Regions from separate parts of the Plantibacter sp. 2H11-2 genome, predicted to be linked through region 3. Evidence: predicted binding sites of a transcription regulator. Region 3 holds the regulator's gene; each other region holds the start of a gene.
What was found. Region 3 encodes HrcA, which represses chaperone genes, less so after heat shock. Its sites were predicted from a motif close to TTNGCACTCGNNNNNNNCGAGTGCNAA; they were not measured.

Region 1 (5,785 bases), 670 kb from region 3:
GCTACTACCTCGTCGCGACGGAGGTCGACGCCGACGACGCGACACTCGCCGGCTACGGCGGTCTCTTCGCACCGTCCCGGTCCGATGACGCCGACATCCAGACCATCGCCGTCGCCGGGCACGCCAGAGGACGAGGGCTCGGACGACTCCTCATGCAGGCGCTCATCGAGCAGGCCCGGCAGCAGGACGTCACCCAGGTGTTCCTCGAGGTCAGGGCCGACAACCCCGTGGCGATCGCACTGTACCGGAGTCTCGGCTTCGAGGAACTCGGCGTCCGCCCCGGCTACTACCAGCCGGACGACGTCGACGCCATCGTCATGCGACTCACGGTCCAGCCGAGGCCACCTATGCCCGCCCACGGGCAGTCCCCGCTCGACCCGACCGACCAGCACCCCGGGAGCATCGCGTGAACCGTGCAGAACCGCTCGTCCTCGGCATCGAGACGAGCTGCGACGAGACCGGGATCGGCATCGTCCGCGGACACCACCTGCTGGCGAACACCATCGCCTCGAGCATGGACGAGCACGCACGGTACGGCGGCGTCGTCCCGGAGGTCGCCGCACGCGCCCACCTCGAGGCCCTCGAGCCCACGCTCACGGCGGCGCTCGCCGAGGCCGGCATCGCGTTGGCCGACCTCGACGCGGTCGCGGTGACGAGTGGCCCCGGCCTGTCCGGCGCACTCATGGTCGGCGTCGGCGCAGCGAAGGCGCTCGCCGTGTCCCTCGGCAAACCGCTGTACGCCGTGAACCACCTCGTCGGTCACGTCGGCGCGGACGTCCTCGACTCCGACGACGGGACGATCGAGTACCCGACGATCGCCCTGCTCGTATCCGGCGGGCACACCTCGCTGCTCCTCGTGCGGGACCTCGTGTCGGATGTCGAACTGCTCGGCGAGACCATCGACGACGCGGCGGGCGAGGCCTTCGACAAGGTCGCGCGTATCCTGGGTCTGCCGTACCCGGGCGGGCCGCAGATCGACCGGGCGGCCGTCGGCGGCGACCCGAAGGCGATCCGCTTCCCCCGCGGACTCAGCCTGCCGAAGGACATGGAGCGGCATCGCTACGACTTCTCCTTCTCCGGCCTGAAGACGGCCGTGGCGCGCTGGGTCGAGGCGAAGCAGGACGCGGGGGAGCCGGTCCCCGTCGCGGACGTCGCCGCCAGCTTCCGCGAGGCCGTCGTCGACGTGCTCGTCTCGAAGGCGGTCAAGGCGTGTACCGAGCTCGGTGTGCCCCGCCTGCTGCTGGGGGGCGGTGTCATCGCGAACGCACGGCTCCGCGAGGTGGCAGCCGAACGCACCGCCTCGGCCGGGATCGAACTCCGCATCCCGCCGTTGCAGCTGTGCACCGACAACGGCGCGATGATCGCCGCGCTCGCCGCGCAGCTCATCTCCGCCGGACACGAGCCGTCGTCGCTCGACTTCGGCGCCGACTCGACCCTGCCGGTCACCGAGATCCAGGTGCACTGACCGCTCGACCAGCCGTGTCCGGCACTCGACCGGGTGCGCGGACGTCGGCGCATAGGATGGGCCGGTACCCGGTCACGGATCGAAGGAGCGGCGATGGATCAGCACGAGCACCCCGACGGACGACCTCAGCACCAGGACGGTGCGGCGGACGGGCAGTCACGCCCGCCGCAGGCCGAGCAGCCGAACGGGCAGCCGCAGCAGCCGTGGGGGCAGCAGCCCCAGCCCCAGCAGCCCTGGTCGCCGTACCAGCCGCCACAGCCCTCCCAGCAGGCCGGCGTCGCGCCGCAGGGCCAGCAGCAGCCGTATCAGCCTCAGCCCCAGGGCCGGCAGCAGCCGTACCCGCCTCAGCCCCAGGCCCAACAGCCGTACCAGCCTCAGGGTCAGGCCTCCCCGCCGCCCACGGATTGGCAGCGCGGCGCCGGCGCGCCCGTCACGCCACCGACGCGCCCTGCCCAGCAGGGCTCATCCCCCTCGGCCCCTCCGGCGGGTTGGCAGGGCGATCATGCGACCTATCTCCAGACGGTGCCGACGGCGGTCTACCAGGCGCCGAGCCAGGGTGGCTACGCCGCGTACCAGCAGTCGCAGACGCAGACCCCTGCTGCGTCGACCGGGACCTCGCGGAGCACCTGGTCGCTCATCACCGGTGTCGTCGGGCTCGTCGTGTCGGTCTTCGTCGGTTGGGGCTTTCCCCTGTCGATCGCCGCGATCGTGCTCGGGTTCGGAGCCAGGCGTCGCGAGCCGCAGGGCCGAGGTCGCGCCCTCACCGGCCTCGTGACCGGGTTCGTCGGCCTCGCCTGCTCGGTCGGCTGGCTCGTCTACAGCGTCGTCGTGATCATCGGGTACGTTTCGACCTGATCCTCCTCGGGGCGCTGCGGCCCGACGGACGCCGTCGGGTCAGGCGTCGGCGGCCGGCGTCACCCGTTCGACGAGCAGCGCACTGTGTTTGCCGGCGATCCTCGTGAGGATGATCGTGGCAGAGCCGTCGCCCTTCAGCGCGAGGCGCTTCCGGAACGCCGCGGGGTCGACGTCGACGCCGCGTTTCTTGATCTCGAGGACGCCGATCCCGCGATCACGCATCGTGCGCTTGAGGACCTTCTCGTCCATCGGCAGCCGTTCGAGCACCCGGAAGGTCGTGGCGAACGGCGAGCTCGTCGCGGTGTCGGAGGTCAGGTAGGCGATGCCCTGGCCGAGCATGCCGGCCTCCAACCGGATGGCGAGGTCGCCGATGAGTCGGGCCCGGATCACGGATCCGTCGGGTTCGTGCACGTAGTCGCCGAGCTCCCGCACTGGGGCGTCGTCGGCGTCGGCCTCGGCGTGCAACTCGTGGTGGACGCCGTCCGCGAGGAGGAGCGCGGACCGTCGGACATCCGGACGGGCCAGCGGGCCGAACCAGAGCGCCATCTCGACGAGCTGTCCGTCGACCGACACCCACTGCGCCTCGGCGTCGTCGGGGATGAGGGAGCGGTCGAATCCGGGCCCGAGCTTGACGCCGGTGGGAAGGCGGGTCGCCGCACCGAAGACCAGGTCGAGGGACGGGGTGTAGTCGGCGGCACTCGACAGCCGCGCGGTGTCGGCGTGTCCTGCGGTGCGCCGCGCGGGATCGAACCAGACCGCGTCGAAGTCGTCGAGGGAGACGTCCTCGGCGGCGGCGTTCCGCACGGTCGCCGTGGGGAACGGAGCGAGGTTGTAGCTGGCGATGGCCGCGGTGACCTCGTCGATGTCGACCGCCGTGACCTCCAGGTCGAGCGAGGCCATGGCCATCGAGTCGGCGCCGATGCCGCTGCCGAGGTCGGCGACGCGTGTGAGGCCGGCCCGGGCGAACCGCCCGGCGTGCAATGCGGCGACGGGAAGGCGCGTGGCCTGTTCGAGCCCGGCCTCGGTGAACAGCATGCGGCCGGCGAACGGTCCGAACTTCCCGACGGCCTTCTGCCTGAGCCGCGACTGCGTGAGGACCGCCGCGACCAGCTCGGGGGAGTGGCCGTCCTTGCGCAGGCGCCCGACCAGGCGGACGGCCTCGTCCTTCGTCGGGTAGGGCGGCAGGGAGTCGAGGAGCCTGAGGCCGTCGGCCGTGAGGAGTTCGACGAGTTCCGAACGGTCCATGGTCAGCGGGCCTCGGGCGGAGCTGGATGCATCCGGCAACGGTAGCAGCCGCTGATTGGCACTCGCATTGCATGAGTGCCAGAAGATGCCTACACTGGAATCAGCACTCTCGCAGTGTGAGTGCTAACCACGTCTTCGTTTCAAGAAAGAGGTCAACCGTGTCGGTCTCCATCAAGCCGCTCGAGGATCGCATCGTCATCAAGCAGGTCGAGGCAGAGCAGACCACCGCTTCCGGTCTGGTCATCCCCGACACCGCCAAGGAGAAGCCCCAGGAGGGCGAGGTCGTGGCGGTCGGACCCGGTCGCATCGACGACAACGGCAACCGTGTCCCGCTCGACGTCGCCGTCGGCGACAAGGTGATCTACTCCAAGTACGGTGGCACCGAGGTCAAGTACGCCGGTGAGGACTACCTCGTCCTGTCCGCGCGCGACGTCCTCGCAGTCGTCGTCCGCTAGTCACCAGCGCACGGATCCGGCGGCTCAGGCCGCTCAACAGCCCGAATGGCATTCGCCGTTCGGGCTGTGTCCGTTTCCGGAGGGTGTCGCGGGGAGTCGCGGGTCTAGCCTGGACCAGTGCAGAACCCCAGCGATCCAGCCGACGTCGACATCCACACCGTCACCGTCGACGGGGGAGGGGATCGACGTGCGAGCGTGGCCGTACCCCAGCAGGGGAGCCGGTCCGGACTGCTCTCGGCGGTCGCCGCCTACTGCCTCTGGGGAGCGCTCCCGCTCTACTTCATCGCCCTCGCACCGGCCGGCGCCTTCGAGGTGGTGGCGTGGCGGATCCTCTTCTCCCTCGTCTTCTGCGCCGTCCTCATCCTGGCGACCCGTTCCTGGCGTCGACTGTTCGGCATCCTCCGCCAGCGCCGCATCGTCCTGACCATGGGCCTCGCCGGAGCGCTCATCTACGTCAACTGGCAGACCTACGTCTACGGTGCGCTCAACGGCCAAGTGGTCGAGGCGTCGCTCGGGTACTTCATCAACCCGATCGTGACCGTCTTCCTCGGCGTCTTCTTCCTCCGCGAGCGGCTGCGTCCGGCCCAGTGGGCCGCGGTGGTCGTGAGCGTGATCGCGGTCCTGGTCCTCGCGATCGGGCACGGCAGCGTCCCCTGGATCGCCCTCATCCTGGCCTTCTCGTTCGGCCTCTACGGTTACATCAAGAAACTGGTGGGCGGCTCGGTCGACGCCGTGTCCGGGTTGACGCTCGAGACCGTGTGGCTGATGCCGGTCGCGATCGCCCAGCTCATCGCGGTCGGCGTGACCGGTGGGCTGACCATCGGCACCGCGGGCGTCGGGCACGCCCTGCTGCTCGTCGGCGCCGGCGTCATCACCGCCGTCCCGCTCCTGCTGTTCGCGGCGGCGGCCCGCCGCCTCCCGCTCACCTGGATGGGTTTCATCCAGTACTTCGCACCGATCATCCAGTTCGTCGTCGGTGTTGCGGTCCTGCACGAGGCGATGCCGCCGGAGCGCTGGTTGGGCTTCGGTCTCGTGTGGCTGGCGCTCGCGACCCTCACCGTCGACATGCTCGTCGCCTCCTCCCGGGGTCGTCGGGCCGCCGGGGCCGAACGGCGCCGCTCGATGAGGGTCTGAACAGCGGATTCCAGCGCTGATCGCGCGACCACTGCAGGAAAAGCGCGAAACTGGCCCTCCTGAGGTAACGATTTGGTCGTGTTACACGCTTGTAACGTCAACGACATTGTCCAGCGCACGTGCAGCGGATAACTTGACTCAACGGCAGCCCCTGGAGCTGCCACTCTTCTGACAAGCAAGGAGTACCATGAGCGTCTTTTCGAAGGCCACGGCCGCTCGCTCCCGCCCACGTTCCATCGTTCTCGGTGGTATCGCACTGATCGGAGCCAGCGCGCTGGTTCTGAGCGGTTGCGCCTCAAGTGGTAGCGGCGACAGCGGCAGCAGCAGCAAGCCTGCTGGCGACCTGACCCTGAAGCTCGGCACGGCGTTGCCGCAGACCGGTAACCTCGCGTTCCTCGGCCCGCCCGAGGAGGCCGGTGTCGGTCTCGCGGTCAAGGAGGTCAACGACGCCGACCTCGGCATCAAGATCGACCTGACGCTCGGCGACTCGGGTGACTCCGACAACAAGGCGTACGCGACCGAGGTCCCCCGTCTGCTCTCCGAGGGCGTCACGGCCATCATCGGTGCAGCGTCCTCGGGTGTGTCGAAGCTCTTCATCGACGAAGTCACCGGCGCAGGCGTCATCCAGTTC
Region 2 (5,785 bases), 540 kb from region 3:
TGCGGCACTGCAGGAATGCGTCGCGCGATCCCAGGCCGTCGATCGCCAGGAAGCTGATGTCCGCACCGTCCTTCATCCGCGTCTCGACCAGCTGCTCGTAGGCCCACTGCCCATGGGGCAGAGCGGTGAGCAATCCGCGGGCCGAATCGCTGTCAGGGAGCCCGAAGATACAGTCCGGGACGCCGAAGTCGTTGGCGGCCCCTCGGCTGACCGACCCGCCTTTCTTCGGCGCCGACGTGTACGCCAGTTGCTGGCCGAGCAGGTCACTCATCGTCGCCTCGGGCACGAAACCCTCGCACTCGGCTGGCAGGACACCCGCCACGGCCGTCGTGTCGCCCCAGTCGAAACGGGGCGCGGTCGCCGTCGGCTCCAACGCGACCCTGATCGACTCGACGAACGGCATGACCGCAGTCCGCGCCGCTTCGTCGGACTCGGCGACATTGTCGGCCGGGCCGTCGATGAGGACCTCCACCCAGCTGTCGCCGACGAGGAACTGCATACTGCACACATCGAGCACACGTCCATCACCGGTGAAGCAGGAGAGCGGCGTGGAGTTCTCCCAGGGGCCGGGCTCGCCCGACGTCCAATCTTCGAAGAACGGCTGCCAGACTGCGGACGCTTGCGGGAGCACCATCACCGTCGCCCAGCGCTCGGTCCCGAGCGGAGAGCCGCCCTGCAGTCGGCTACGGGGCTCCCCGTTCCCCCAGCTGCACTGCAGTCCTCCGAGCGCCACGGGCGCCGTGTTGATCGGTGTCGCGTTGATGTCATCCGTGAACGGGGCCTCGAGTACGACGGAGGGCGCGAGCGCCGAGCTGACGATGTCGGCTGGGACGAGGTCCTGACATCCCAGCCCGTACGAGCTGACCGGGGTGGTGGGCCCAGGGGCGGTGGTCGGTGTCGCGGACGACACCGGTGTGGACGTCGTCGTCGGCTTCGGCTCGGCCGGCGTGCACGCGCTCAGCCCCAGAATCAATACGGCGGCGATCGCCGCTCCCCCGATACGTCTCATAGCTCGATCATAGGAACTGGCGCGCGGGCCGATATGCCGTTCCGGTCACGTCTCCACAACGACTGTCGGACCCATGCGGAAACAGGCATACAGATCGAGGGTTCTCCCCGATGCGTCTGGTGGAAACGACGCAGGGCGCCTCCCGAAGGAGACGCCCTGCGCAGGTGTTGCTGTCGGACTTAGAAGTCCATGCCACCGGTCGGGTCGCCGGCCGGAGCCGGGTTCTTCTCCGGCTTGTCGGCGACGACGGCCTCGGTGGTGAGGAACAGGCCGGCGATCGACGCTGCGTTGAGCAGCGCGGAGCGGGTGACCTTCACCGGGTCGTTGATGCCGGCAGCGAGCATGTCGACGTACTCACCGGTCGCGGCGTTGAGGCCGTGTCCGACGGGCAGGTTGCGGACCTTGTCGGCGACGACGCCAGGCTCGAGGCCTGCGTTGAGCGCGATCTGCTTGAGCGGAGCGTCGATGGCGACCTTGACGATGTTCGCACCGGTCGCCTCGTCGCCGACGAGCTCGAGCTTCTCGAACGCGGTCTTGCCGGCCTGGATCAGGGCGACGCCACCACCGGCGACGATGCCCTCTTCAACGGCAGCCTTCGCGTTGCGAACGGCGTCCTCGATGCGGTGCTTGCGCTCCTTGAGCTCGACCTCGGTCGCTGCACCGGCCTTGATGACCGCAACACCGCCCGCGAGCTTGGCGAGACGCTCCTGGAGCTTCTCGCGGTCGTAGTCGCTGTCGGTGTTGTCGATCTCCTTGCGGATCTGCGAGACACGACCGGCGATGGCGTCGGCGTCGCCGGCACCCTCGACGATGGTGGTCTCATCCTTGGTGATGACGACCTTGCGCGCACGGCCGAGCAGGTCGAGGGTGACGGTCTCGAGCTTGAGGCCGACCTCCTCGGAGATGACCTGGCCACCGGTGAGGATGGCGATGTCCTGCAGCTGAGCCTTGCGGCGGTCGCCGAAGCCCGGAGCCTTGACGGCGACGGACTTGAAGATGCCACGGATCTTGTTGACGACGAGCGTCGCGAGAGCTTCGCCGTCGACGTCCTCAGCGATGATGAGGAGCTGCTTGCCCGACTGGATGACCTGGTCGACGATCGGCAGGAGGTCCTTGATCGCGGAGATCTTCTGGTTGGCGATGAGGATGTAGGGGTCCTCGAACACCGCTTCCTGGCGGTCGGGGTCGGTCACGAAGTACTGCGACAGGTAGCCCTTGTCGAAGCGCATGCCCTCGGTGAGCTCGAGCTCGGTGCCGAAGGTGTTCGACTCCTCGACGGTGACGACGCCCTCCTTGCCGACCTTGTCGATCGCCTCGGCGATGATCTCGCCGATGGTGGTGTCGCCGGCGGAGATGGAAGCGGTCGCAGCGATCTCCTCCTTGGTCTCCACCTCCTTAGCGTTGGCGATGAGCTCGACCGTGACGGCCTCGACGGCCTTCTCGATGCCGCGCTTGAGGCTGATGGGGTCGGCGCCTGCGGCGACGTTGCGGAGGCCCTCGCGGACGAGCGCCTGTGCCAGCACGGTCGCCGTGGTGGTGCCGTCGCCGGCGACGTCATCGGTCTTCTTGGCGACCTCCTTGACGAGCTCCGCGCCGATCTTCTCGTACGGGTCGTCGAGTTCGATCTCCTTGGCGATGGACACGCCGTCGTTGGTGATCGTGGGGGCGCCCCACTTCTTCTCGAGGACAACGTTGCGACCGCGCGGCCCAAGGGTGACCTTGACCGTGTCAGCAAGAATGTTCAGTCCACGCTCGAGGCCGCGACGGGCCTCCTCGTCGAAAGCAATGATCTTAGCCATGTGTGTTTTTCGTCCCTCCCGGACGTCATGAACGTTGTTAGCACTCAATGAGTACGAGTGCTAAGTCGATTCTGGCACTCAGGGGGTGGGAGTGCAAGTGAGCACCGGCGCCCTGAGCGAACTCCCGGGAACAGCCCCGGAACGACGAACGACGCCGCCCACCGAAGTGGACGGCGTCGCAGGAATCGCGTACCTGATCAGCGGCTACGCCAGGCGCACACCCTCGGCCTGAGGCCCCTTTGCTCCAGTGCCGACCTCGAAGACGACCGCCTGGCCCTCTTCCAAGGACTTGTAGCCGCTCATGTCGATCGCCGAGTAGTGGACGAAGACATCCTGTCCGCCGTCGTCGACCGTGATGAAGCCGAAGCCCTTCTCAGCGTTGAACCACTTGACGGTTCCGTTCGCCATTTCATACTCCCATTGCTGCGTGCTCGCAGGCATCGACTGTTGCCGAACCCGGACCTGCCATCCGGGATCGGGACCCCGGTGACCACCCTGCGCCGAAGCGGACCCGGGGGCGAGTCGAGACGGGACGGGATGAGCGGCCAGTTCCAGATACTAATCCGGAGCACCGCGCGGATTCACCCCGAAATCGACAAATGGAGCGGAGTGATACGACAACTCAACATGGAGGAAACACTCCGGAAACACGGCGTTCCGGCAAACCGCGAGATCGACCTCCCTCAGCCGCGCTCAGGCGGCCGGCTGGTAGTCCGCGCCGACCACGACGACGATGCGGAGGACCGGTGCCTCGCCCTCCTCGACGGGGATCGCGTACGTGTCCGTGATCTGGATCGGGATGCCGCCGAGCGCGTTCGCGATGGCGCGGGCGACGCCCTCCTGCGACGGATCCTGGTAGTAGACGCCGCTCGCCGTGACGTCCTCCGTGCTGGCATCGCTCGTCGGGATCTGCTGCGTGAAGCCGGCGGCCGTGATCGCTGCCGCCGCCGATGCCGCCAGGCCGGCGGTGGGTGTGCCGTTCAGGACGAGGATGCTGGCCGCGGGGTCGATGACGGGGGCAGCCTCGGTCGGGGTGGGGGTCGGCGTGGGCGTGGCGCTCGGGCTCTGCGAGCCGCCGAAGAAGTCGATCCGGTCGTTCAGCCCGAACAGGGCGAAGGTGCCGACCCCCACGAGGACGAGCGTGGCGACGACGGCGACGAGGAAGGCGATCCAGCCGCGTCCCTTGGGAGCAGGGGCACGGTGCGCACCGACGCGCTTGAGGTCGGGGACCTCGTCGAAGCGGTCGGGCGGGAAGGATTCAGCCATGGTGTGGTCTCCGAGAGCTGCTCAGCCGTCGGTGCGGGGAGCCGGGGCTCCTCGCGCCGAGAGTCGGGCGTCGCGGGTGCGCTGCAGCCGCTTGATCAGCATGGGGTCGTGGGCGAGGGCGGACGGCGAGTCGATGAGCGCGCCGAGCAGTTGATAGTACCGGGCCGGGGACAGGGCGAAGCGGTCGCGGATGGCGGCCTCCTTGGCCCCGACGTGCTGCATCCAGTGGGACTCGAACTCGAGGATCTCGAGCTCGCGCTGGTCGAGGCCTCCCGTCGGCGTCGACGCGTCGTCATCGGCAGGCGTGCGCGACGCTGGCTGCATGCTCATCTCCTGCCGATCGGTGCCGATGCGGCGACCGTGGAGTCATGCTCCGGTCCGCCGCCGTCCAAGTCTATTCAGCCGATGGCCGCCGGGCCGCATCCACCCCGGCGAGGGCCGACGTTCACCGGGAAGGATCAGGCTCGGTGCAGTGTTATGGAATACGTCGGGAGCCGCATGCACGAGGCAGCCCCGCACGTAGGATGACCGAGACGAATGGAGCAGCATGACGTACGACGTGTCGAAGACCGATGAGCAGTGGCGCGAGGAACTCACGCCGGAGCAGTATCAGGTCCTCCGCGGAGCGGCGACCGAGCGGGCCTGGACGGGTGAGCTCCTCGACGAGTCGCGCGCGGGCCTCTACACCTGTGCCGCCTGCAACGCCGAACTCTTCAAGAGCGGTACCAAGTTCGATTCCGGCTGCGGATGGCCGAGCTTCTACGAGTCCGTGAACCCCGAGGCGGTGCAGCTCATCGAGGACCGCACCCTCGGCATGGTGCGCACCGAGGTCCGGTGCGCCAACTGCGGCTCGCACCTCGGCCACGTGTTCGACGACGGCTTCGGCACGCCCACCGGCGACCGCTACTGCATGAACTCGATCGCGCTCAACTTCGCCGCGGCCGACACCACCGAGCCGACGGAGTGACCGAACCGGTCGAGCGCCCGGTCCTCGCCGCCGTCGCCGGACGCCGTTCGTGGTCCAAGGTCACCGACGTCGCTCCGAGTGACGCGGAACTCCTCGAGGTCCTCGGGGCCGCCGGTCGGGTGGCCGACCACAGCGCCCTGCGTCCGTGGCGGGTCATCACCCTCCGCGGCGACGACCGGGTGAAGCTCGGCCGGGCGCTCGCGAAGGCGGAGGGTGACTCGAAGCCCTCGACGAAGCCGCTCCGCGCGCCCCTGTTGCTCGCGGTCGTCGTGAGCGTGAAGAAGTCGAAGGTGCCCGCCTGGGAGCAGGAGGCGGTCGCGGCCGGAGTGGCCCACATGGTCAGCCTCCTGCTCGACGACGCCGGTTGGGGCGTGTTCTGGCGCACCGGCGGCGCGACTCGCGCCAAAGCGGTCCGGAAGGCACACGGCCTGAAGAAGGGCGAGGAGCTCCTCGGCTGGCTGTACGTCGGAGGGAAGCCGGGTAACGCTCGCACGGGGCGCCGCAAGACGATCAACGCGAAGGCGCACCTCAGCTCCATGCCCTGAGGACGGAGTCGCTCACGGCATCCGACGGCTCGACGGCTCGACTCAGTCGGCGGACGACGATGCCGTGGGACGACGCCTGAACCGCGCCGATGCGATCGCCACGGCGGCGAACGCGAGGAGTGTCCCGATGACCGTCGCGACATGCACGCCGCCGTCGTCGGTGGGCAGGAGCACGTCGAGGGCGAGCGCGCTCAGGGTC
Region 3 (5,785 bases):
TCGCGATCACCCTTGGCCAGCGCCTGCACGAGGACAAGCCCGGGACGGTTCTCCGGATGCACCACGACCGATTCGACGCGGATCTCCAACTCCCCCGGCTCGCTGCGCACGACCGGTCCGGTCGCGATCAGGCCCCGGCCGTTGCCGATCGACGTCGTCTCGCCGACCCGCAGCCGACTCACGGCGACGGCGTGTTTCGCCTCGGGCCCGCGGAGGGTCACCGAGTCGCCGACACCGGTCGATTCGAGATCCTCACGGAGGTACAACGAACTCATCTCAACCGACGCCGTGGAAGCGGTCGCGGATCTTCGCGAACAGGCCCTGCTGGAACTGCGCGAGCGCCGGAGCACCCTGGCGTCGTCCTGAGGCGAAGCTCTTGATCAGCTCGCGTTCGCGGTGGTCGAGCTTCGTCGGCGTGACGACCTGGACGCCGATCTTGAGGTCGCCCCGGCTGTTCCCGCGGAGACGGGTGACACCGCGGTCCTTGACCGTGATGACCTCGGAGCTCTGCACGCCCGGCCGCAGCTCGACCTCGACGTCGCCGTCGAGCGCGTGGACGGTGACCTGGCGGCCGAGGATGGCGTCGGTCATCGGGACTTCGAGCGTGCACAACAGGTCGTCGCCGTCGCGGCTGAAGACGTCGTGGTGCTTGACCTTCATCTCGAGGTAGAGGTCGCCGTTCGGGCCGCCGGCCGGGCCGACCTCGCCGCTCCCCGGCATCTGCAGACGCAGACCGGTGTCGACGCCGGCCGGGATGTCGACCGAGACGGTGCGGCGGGCACGGAGCCGACCCTGACCCTGGCAGGTGACGCACGGGGTCGCGATGATCGTGCCGTAGCCGCGGCAGGTGCCGCAGGGCGCCGACGTCATGACGTTGCCGAGCAGCGAGCGGACGGCCCGCTGGATGGAGCCGGTGCCGTGACAGATGTCGCAGGTCACCGGTGAGGTGCCGGGCTGGCAGCAGGAGCCGTTGCAGGTGCTGCAGAGCACGGCGGTGTCGACCTCGAGGTCGCGGTGGGTGCCGAAGATGACCTCGTCGAGGTCGAGCTCGACGCGCAACAGGGCGTCCTCCCCGCGTGCGCGACGGGACTTGGGTCCGCGCTGCTGGCCGCCACCGCCGAAGAAGGTGTCGAAGATGTCGCCGAAGCCGCCGAACCCGGCGTCGCCGCCACCGAACCCACCAGCCTGCGGACCGAGGTCGTACTGCTGGCGCTGCTTGGGGTCGCTCAGCACGTCGTAGGCGTGCGTGACCTCCTTGAACCGTTCCGAGGCGTCGGAACCCGGGTTCACGTCGGGGTGCAGTTCGCGTGCGAGGCGGCGGTACGCCTTCTTGATCTCTTCGGGCGTCGCCTCCTTGGCGACACCGAGTGCTGCGTAGTGGTCGGGGTAGTCAGCCACTGAGGGCCTTTCGTTCGAGGTGCGGAAGGTGTTGGGGGACGCGACGAGGATGCGTCACTCGGCGTCGAGGATGCGCGAGAGGTACCTGGCGACGGCGCGGACCGCAGCCATGTTGCTCGCGTAGTCCATTCTCGTGGGGCCGAGGACGCCGAGCCGGGCGATTTCGCCACCAGAGGAACGGTAGTTCCCGGCGAGGACACTCGTGGTCTCGAGGCCGAACGACGCGTTCTCCCGCCCGATGCTGGCGACCACGCTGTCGCGTTCGGACTCCATCTCACCGAAGAGCCGAAGCAGCACGACCTGCTGCTCGATGGCGTCCAGGACCGGATAGATGCTGCCGGGGAAGTCGTCTTCAGTACGGGCGAGGTTGGCGGCACCGGCCATGACGAGGCGGTCCTGGCGCTGCGCCGACAGCTGCTCGCGCACCGCGTCGACGATGCGGACGGCCGCCGCGCGATCGAGGTCGGCGATATCGGCGGGGACGTCGCCGATCGCGTCGTGGGCGTCGAGGAGTGGACGGCCCGCGACCGCCTCGTTGCACAGCGAGCGGAGCCGCGAGATGAGGTCGTCGTCGACCGGGCTCTCCGTCTCGATGAGCCGCTGCTCGACGCGGCCGTTGTCGAGGATGATGACCGCGAGCACACGGTTCGGGGTGACGCTCACCAACTCGAGATGCCGGACGCGTGCCCGGGAGAACATCGGGTACTGGACGAGCGCGACCTGGTTCGTCAGCTGCGAGAGCAGCCGCACCGTGCGGTGCAGGACCTCGTCGAGGTCGCCGGACGCGCCGAGGAAGGTCTCGATCGCCGTCCGTTGGGCGTTGTTCAGCGGACGGCGATCGGCCAGGTGGTCGACGAACATCCGGTAACCCTTGTCGGTGGGCACCCGGCCGGAAGAGGTGTGGGGAGCTGCGATGAGCTCTTCGTCCTCGAGCTGCGCCATGTCGTTGCGGATGGTGGCTGCGGAGACCCCGAAGGAGTGGCGGTCGACGATCGTCTTGGAACCGACGGGCTCGCGCGAGGCGACGTAGTCCTGCACGATGACGCGGAGCACTTCGAGACCGCGATCCGACACCATCTCGATCTCCTCCCGTCATCCACCTCGGAGCGCCGACCATCAGCACTCGAAGACCCTGACTGCCAATCATATCGTGGCCTCCGCGCGGCCGTCCCTTGCGCGGCCCCGTGCCGCGGGAATACCGTTGGCCGCAGGCGTGGGTCCCTGATGAGCAACACCTGGTGCGATACGCTCAGCTGGACCAATTGAATATCACTCTCCGTGAAAGGTGCGAAGATGTCCGATCCGAACGCTCAGCCGCCCGTCGACCCAGCGAAGGGCGGGTCGGTTCCGCCTGCAGGAGACGGCGCGACGCCCCCTCCCGCAGCTCCGCAGCAGCCGCCCGCAGGCGCCTACCCGCCCCCGCCCGCCGGCGGCTACGCGCCGCCGCCGCCCGCTGCAGGCTCCTACCCGCCGCCGCCCGCAGGCGCCCCGCAGTACCAGCAGCCGTACGCCGCCGCTCAGCCCATGAGCCCGTCGGACGAGAAGCTCTGGTCGACGCTCATCCACATCGGTGGGATCTTCTTCGGATTCATCCCGCCGCTGATCGGCTACCTGGTCCTCAAGGACCGCGGCCCGTTCATCAAGGCGCACACGCTCACCGCGCTGAACTTCCAGCTGACGATGCTGATCGCGCTGGTGGTCGGCTCGATCCTGACGATCGTCGTCGTGGGTCTGTTCATCATCATCGCCGTGTACGTCGTCGTGATCGTGTTCAGCATCATCGCCGCGATCAAGGCGAACAAGGGCGAGCTGTACAGCTACCCGCTCACGATCCAGTTCATCAAGGCCTGATCCGTCGAGTCGCACGAGAACAGCCCCGTCCGGTCCGCCGGGCGGGGCTGTTCTGCGCCTCGGGCAGGGTCAGTCGCCGACCAGACGGCGGACGACCGCGTCGGCGAGGAGCCGTCCGCGGCGCGTGAGCTCCAGCCGTCCGAGCAGGGCCTGCCGTGCGTCGACCAGTTCCTCGGCGATGAGCCCGGCCACCGCCGTGCGAGCCTCGGGGGCGAGCGTCCGGATCGGGATGCCGTCCCGCGTGCGGGTGAGCAGCAGGATGCGTTCGAGTTCCCGCGTCTCGTCGTCCAGGGTCTCCCGGCCGGCGGCCGGCGACTCCCCCGCCGCGATCCGCTGGGCGTAGGCCGCCGGGTGCTTGACGTTCCACCAGCGCACCCCGCCGACGTGACTGTGCGAGCCCGGGCCGACACCCCACCAGTCCTCGCCGGTCCAGTAGGAGAGGTTGTGCCGGGAGCGGTGCGTGTCGTCCGTCGCCCAGTTGCTGACCTCGTACCAGCCGTAGCCGGCCTCGGTAAGGAGATCGTCGGCGAGCTCGTACATGTCGGCCTGCAGGTCTTCGTCGGGGGTCCCCACCACGCCCGAGCGGATCTGGCGCGCGAGTTTCGTCCCGGGTTCGACGATGAGCGAATAGGCCGACACGTGGTCCGGAGCGCAGGCGATCGCCGTCTCGAGTGAGACGCGCCAGTCGGCCAGGGTCTCCCCCGGCGTCCCGTAGATGAGGTCCAGGCTGACGCCGAGGCCGGCCTCGCGGGCCCACTGCACGACGAGCGGCACCCGAGCCGGATCGTGCGTGCGCTCGAGGGTGGCGAGCACACTCGGCACCGCGGACTGCATCCCGAAGGACACCCGGGTGAATCCGGCTTCGGCGAGCGTGCGGAGATAGGCGGCGTCGACGGAGTCGGGGTTCGCCTCGGTCGTCACTTCGGCGCCGGGCGCGAGGTCGAAGTTGTCCGTCACGCCACGGAGCATCCGGACCAGGTCGTCAGCGGGAAGGAGGGTCGGTGTCCCGCCACCGAAGAACACGGTCGATACCGGTCGGTCGGGGACGGTCGACGACGCCAGGACGGACTTGCCGAAGCGGAGTTCCGCGACCGCCTCGTCGGCGTAGTCCGATTGCTTCGCGCCTCGGAGCTCGGTCGCCGTGTAGGTGTTGAAGTCGCAGTAGCCGCATCTGACCCGGCAGAACGGGACGTGCAGGTAGACCCCGAAGTTGCGTTCGTGGGCACCGACGGCCGCCGTCTCCGGGAGGAGTCCGTCGGACGGGGCCGGATCGGCGAGTGGGAGGGCGCTCGGCACGGTCCGTCGCTCAGACGCCGCGCGACGGCAGGAGTGCGCGGAGGTAGGCGTCGTTCATGGTCTTGCGGCGGCGCTTGGAGCCGACGAGCTTCGCGGCACCCTTCGTCGGGCGGAAGAACGAGCGCACGACGATCCAGACGGAGTCGTCCTCGCGCTGCTCGATCGTGAAGGACTGCTCACCGCTCTCCGGATCGCCCTCCATCGTGCCGATGGCCAGGCTCACGTGACCCGGCTCCTCGGTGACGGAGATGACGCGATGCGGCCCGACGAGCGGTTCCCCGCCGACTGTGCCGGCGAAGACGACCGTCGTGCCCGGCGTGATGAACGGCGTGCCGTCCTCGGCGAAGCGCTGCTCTTGGTGCGTCTCGATGGGTTCCAGCGGCGTACCGTCCTCGGCGAAGGCGATGCCGCCGTACTGCACGCCCGTGCCGGGGTGCACCTCGGAGATCTCCACGCCGCTCGAGCGGTGCAGTCCCCAGGTGAGGAGGGCGCTGCTCGCGAGGGCGAACCGCTCCTCACCGCTCCCGAGGCGGAATTCGTCCTCCGACGGCACGTAGCCCTCCGGCGGGTACTGCATGAGGTCGGTCCGCTGGGTGGCGCCGACGGCCGCGTAGTCGACCGCCTCATCCTCGAACGAACTGCGTCGTGCGTTCACTTCTTGTCCTTCGTCTCCACGTCACCGGAGATTTGAGGCGATGAATCTCCCACGATGTCGTCTGATGTCTTCAATACTTCCTCGGGCCCTTCGGATGGGTGGGAGCTGTCGGTCGGAGCAACCTCCGACTTAGAGTCACTCTGGGTAGTGAGAGATGGATCGTCGAGTACATCTTCCTCGATATACCTTCGAATCAGATCGCCATACTTTTCACTTCGTGCGTCACTTCTAACGTCCTTTAGAAGCGGCCAAGTCGCCAAATCCTCAGCCGTCAGGTCCTCGCGTTCAAGAAGCGCATCGATGTACCTGAAGCATGCGTCCAGCTCATTTAGGAGAGCTGCTTGCGCTAGGAGGTAACGATCATTTGAAGCGGAAAGATCCCACCCCTCAACATCTGCACGAATATACTCCAGCCCGTGAATGTTCTTCAATGTGAGCCAGACGTTCACCTGCGCAACGTGCTTCTCGGACTCGTCACGAGCATTTGCAAGTATATTCTCATTCAACACTTGGGAGTATTGCCAGCGCTCAGCTAACATCGCATCGTACGCAACGCGGTTCAGAAACATGTTCGGGCCATCGGCA

Region 1: the regulator HrcA is predicted to act here: its motif matches at 3,621-3,647, upstream of groES (co-chaperone GroES).
Region 2: the regulator HrcA is predicted to act here: its motif matches at 2,846-2,872, upstream of groL (chaperonin GroEL).

The regions. Positions count from the first base shown of each region.
Region 1 covers NZ_JBNBBL010000001.1:818,264-824,048, reverse strand. The annotation lists gene rimI (ribosomal protein S18-alanine N-acetyltransferase) at 1-410, shown strand, start outside; gene tsaD (tRNA (adenosine(37)-N6)-threonylcarbamoyltransferase complex transferase subunit TsaD) at 407-1,465, shown strand; gene ACQG07_RS03820 (DUF4190 domain-containing protein) at 1,559-2,320, shown strand; gene ACQG07_RS03815 (class I SAM-dependent methyltransferase) at 2,360-3,565, opposite strand; gene groES (co-chaperone GroES) at 3,724-4,020, shown strand; gene rarD (EamA family transporter RarD) at 4,216-5,154, shown strand; gene ACQG07_RS03800 (ABC transporter substrate-binding protein) at 5,342-5,785, shown strand, end outside.
Region 2 covers NZ_JBNBBL010000001.1:698,001-703,785, forward strand. The annotation lists gene ACQG07_RS03230 (hypothetical protein) at 1-1,009, opposite strand, end outside; gene groL (chaperonin GroEL) at 1,189-2,808, opposite strand; gene ACQG07_RS03240 (cold-shock protein) at 3,013-3,216, opposite strand; gene ACQG07_RS03245 (LytR C-terminal domain-containing protein) at 3,502-4,074, opposite strand; gene ACQG07_RS03250 (DUF3263 domain-containing protein) at 4,096-4,398, opposite strand; gene msrB (peptide-methionine (R)-S-oxide reductase MsrB) at 4,622-5,041, shown strand; gene ACQG07_RS03260 (nitroreductase family protein) at 5,038-5,586, shown strand; gene ACQG07_RS03265 (DMT family transporter) at 5,629-5,785, opposite strand, start outside.
Region 3 covers NZ_JBNBBL010000001.1:153,067-158,851, forward strand. The annotation lists gene ACQG07_RS00670 (16S rRNA (uracil(1498)-N(3))-methyltransferase) at 1-275, opposite strand, end outside; gene dnaJ (molecular chaperone DnaJ) at 277-1,398, opposite strand; gene hrcA (heat-inducible transcriptional repressor HrcA) at 1,453-2,475, opposite strand; gene ACQG07_RS00685 (DUF4870 domain-containing protein) at 2,692-3,249, shown strand; gene hemW (radical SAM family heme chaperone HemW) at 3,319-4,545, opposite strand; gene ACQG07_RS00695 (DUF1990 family protein) at 4,556-5,200, opposite strand; gene ACQG07_RS00700 (hypothetical protein) at 5,197-5,785, opposite strand, start outside.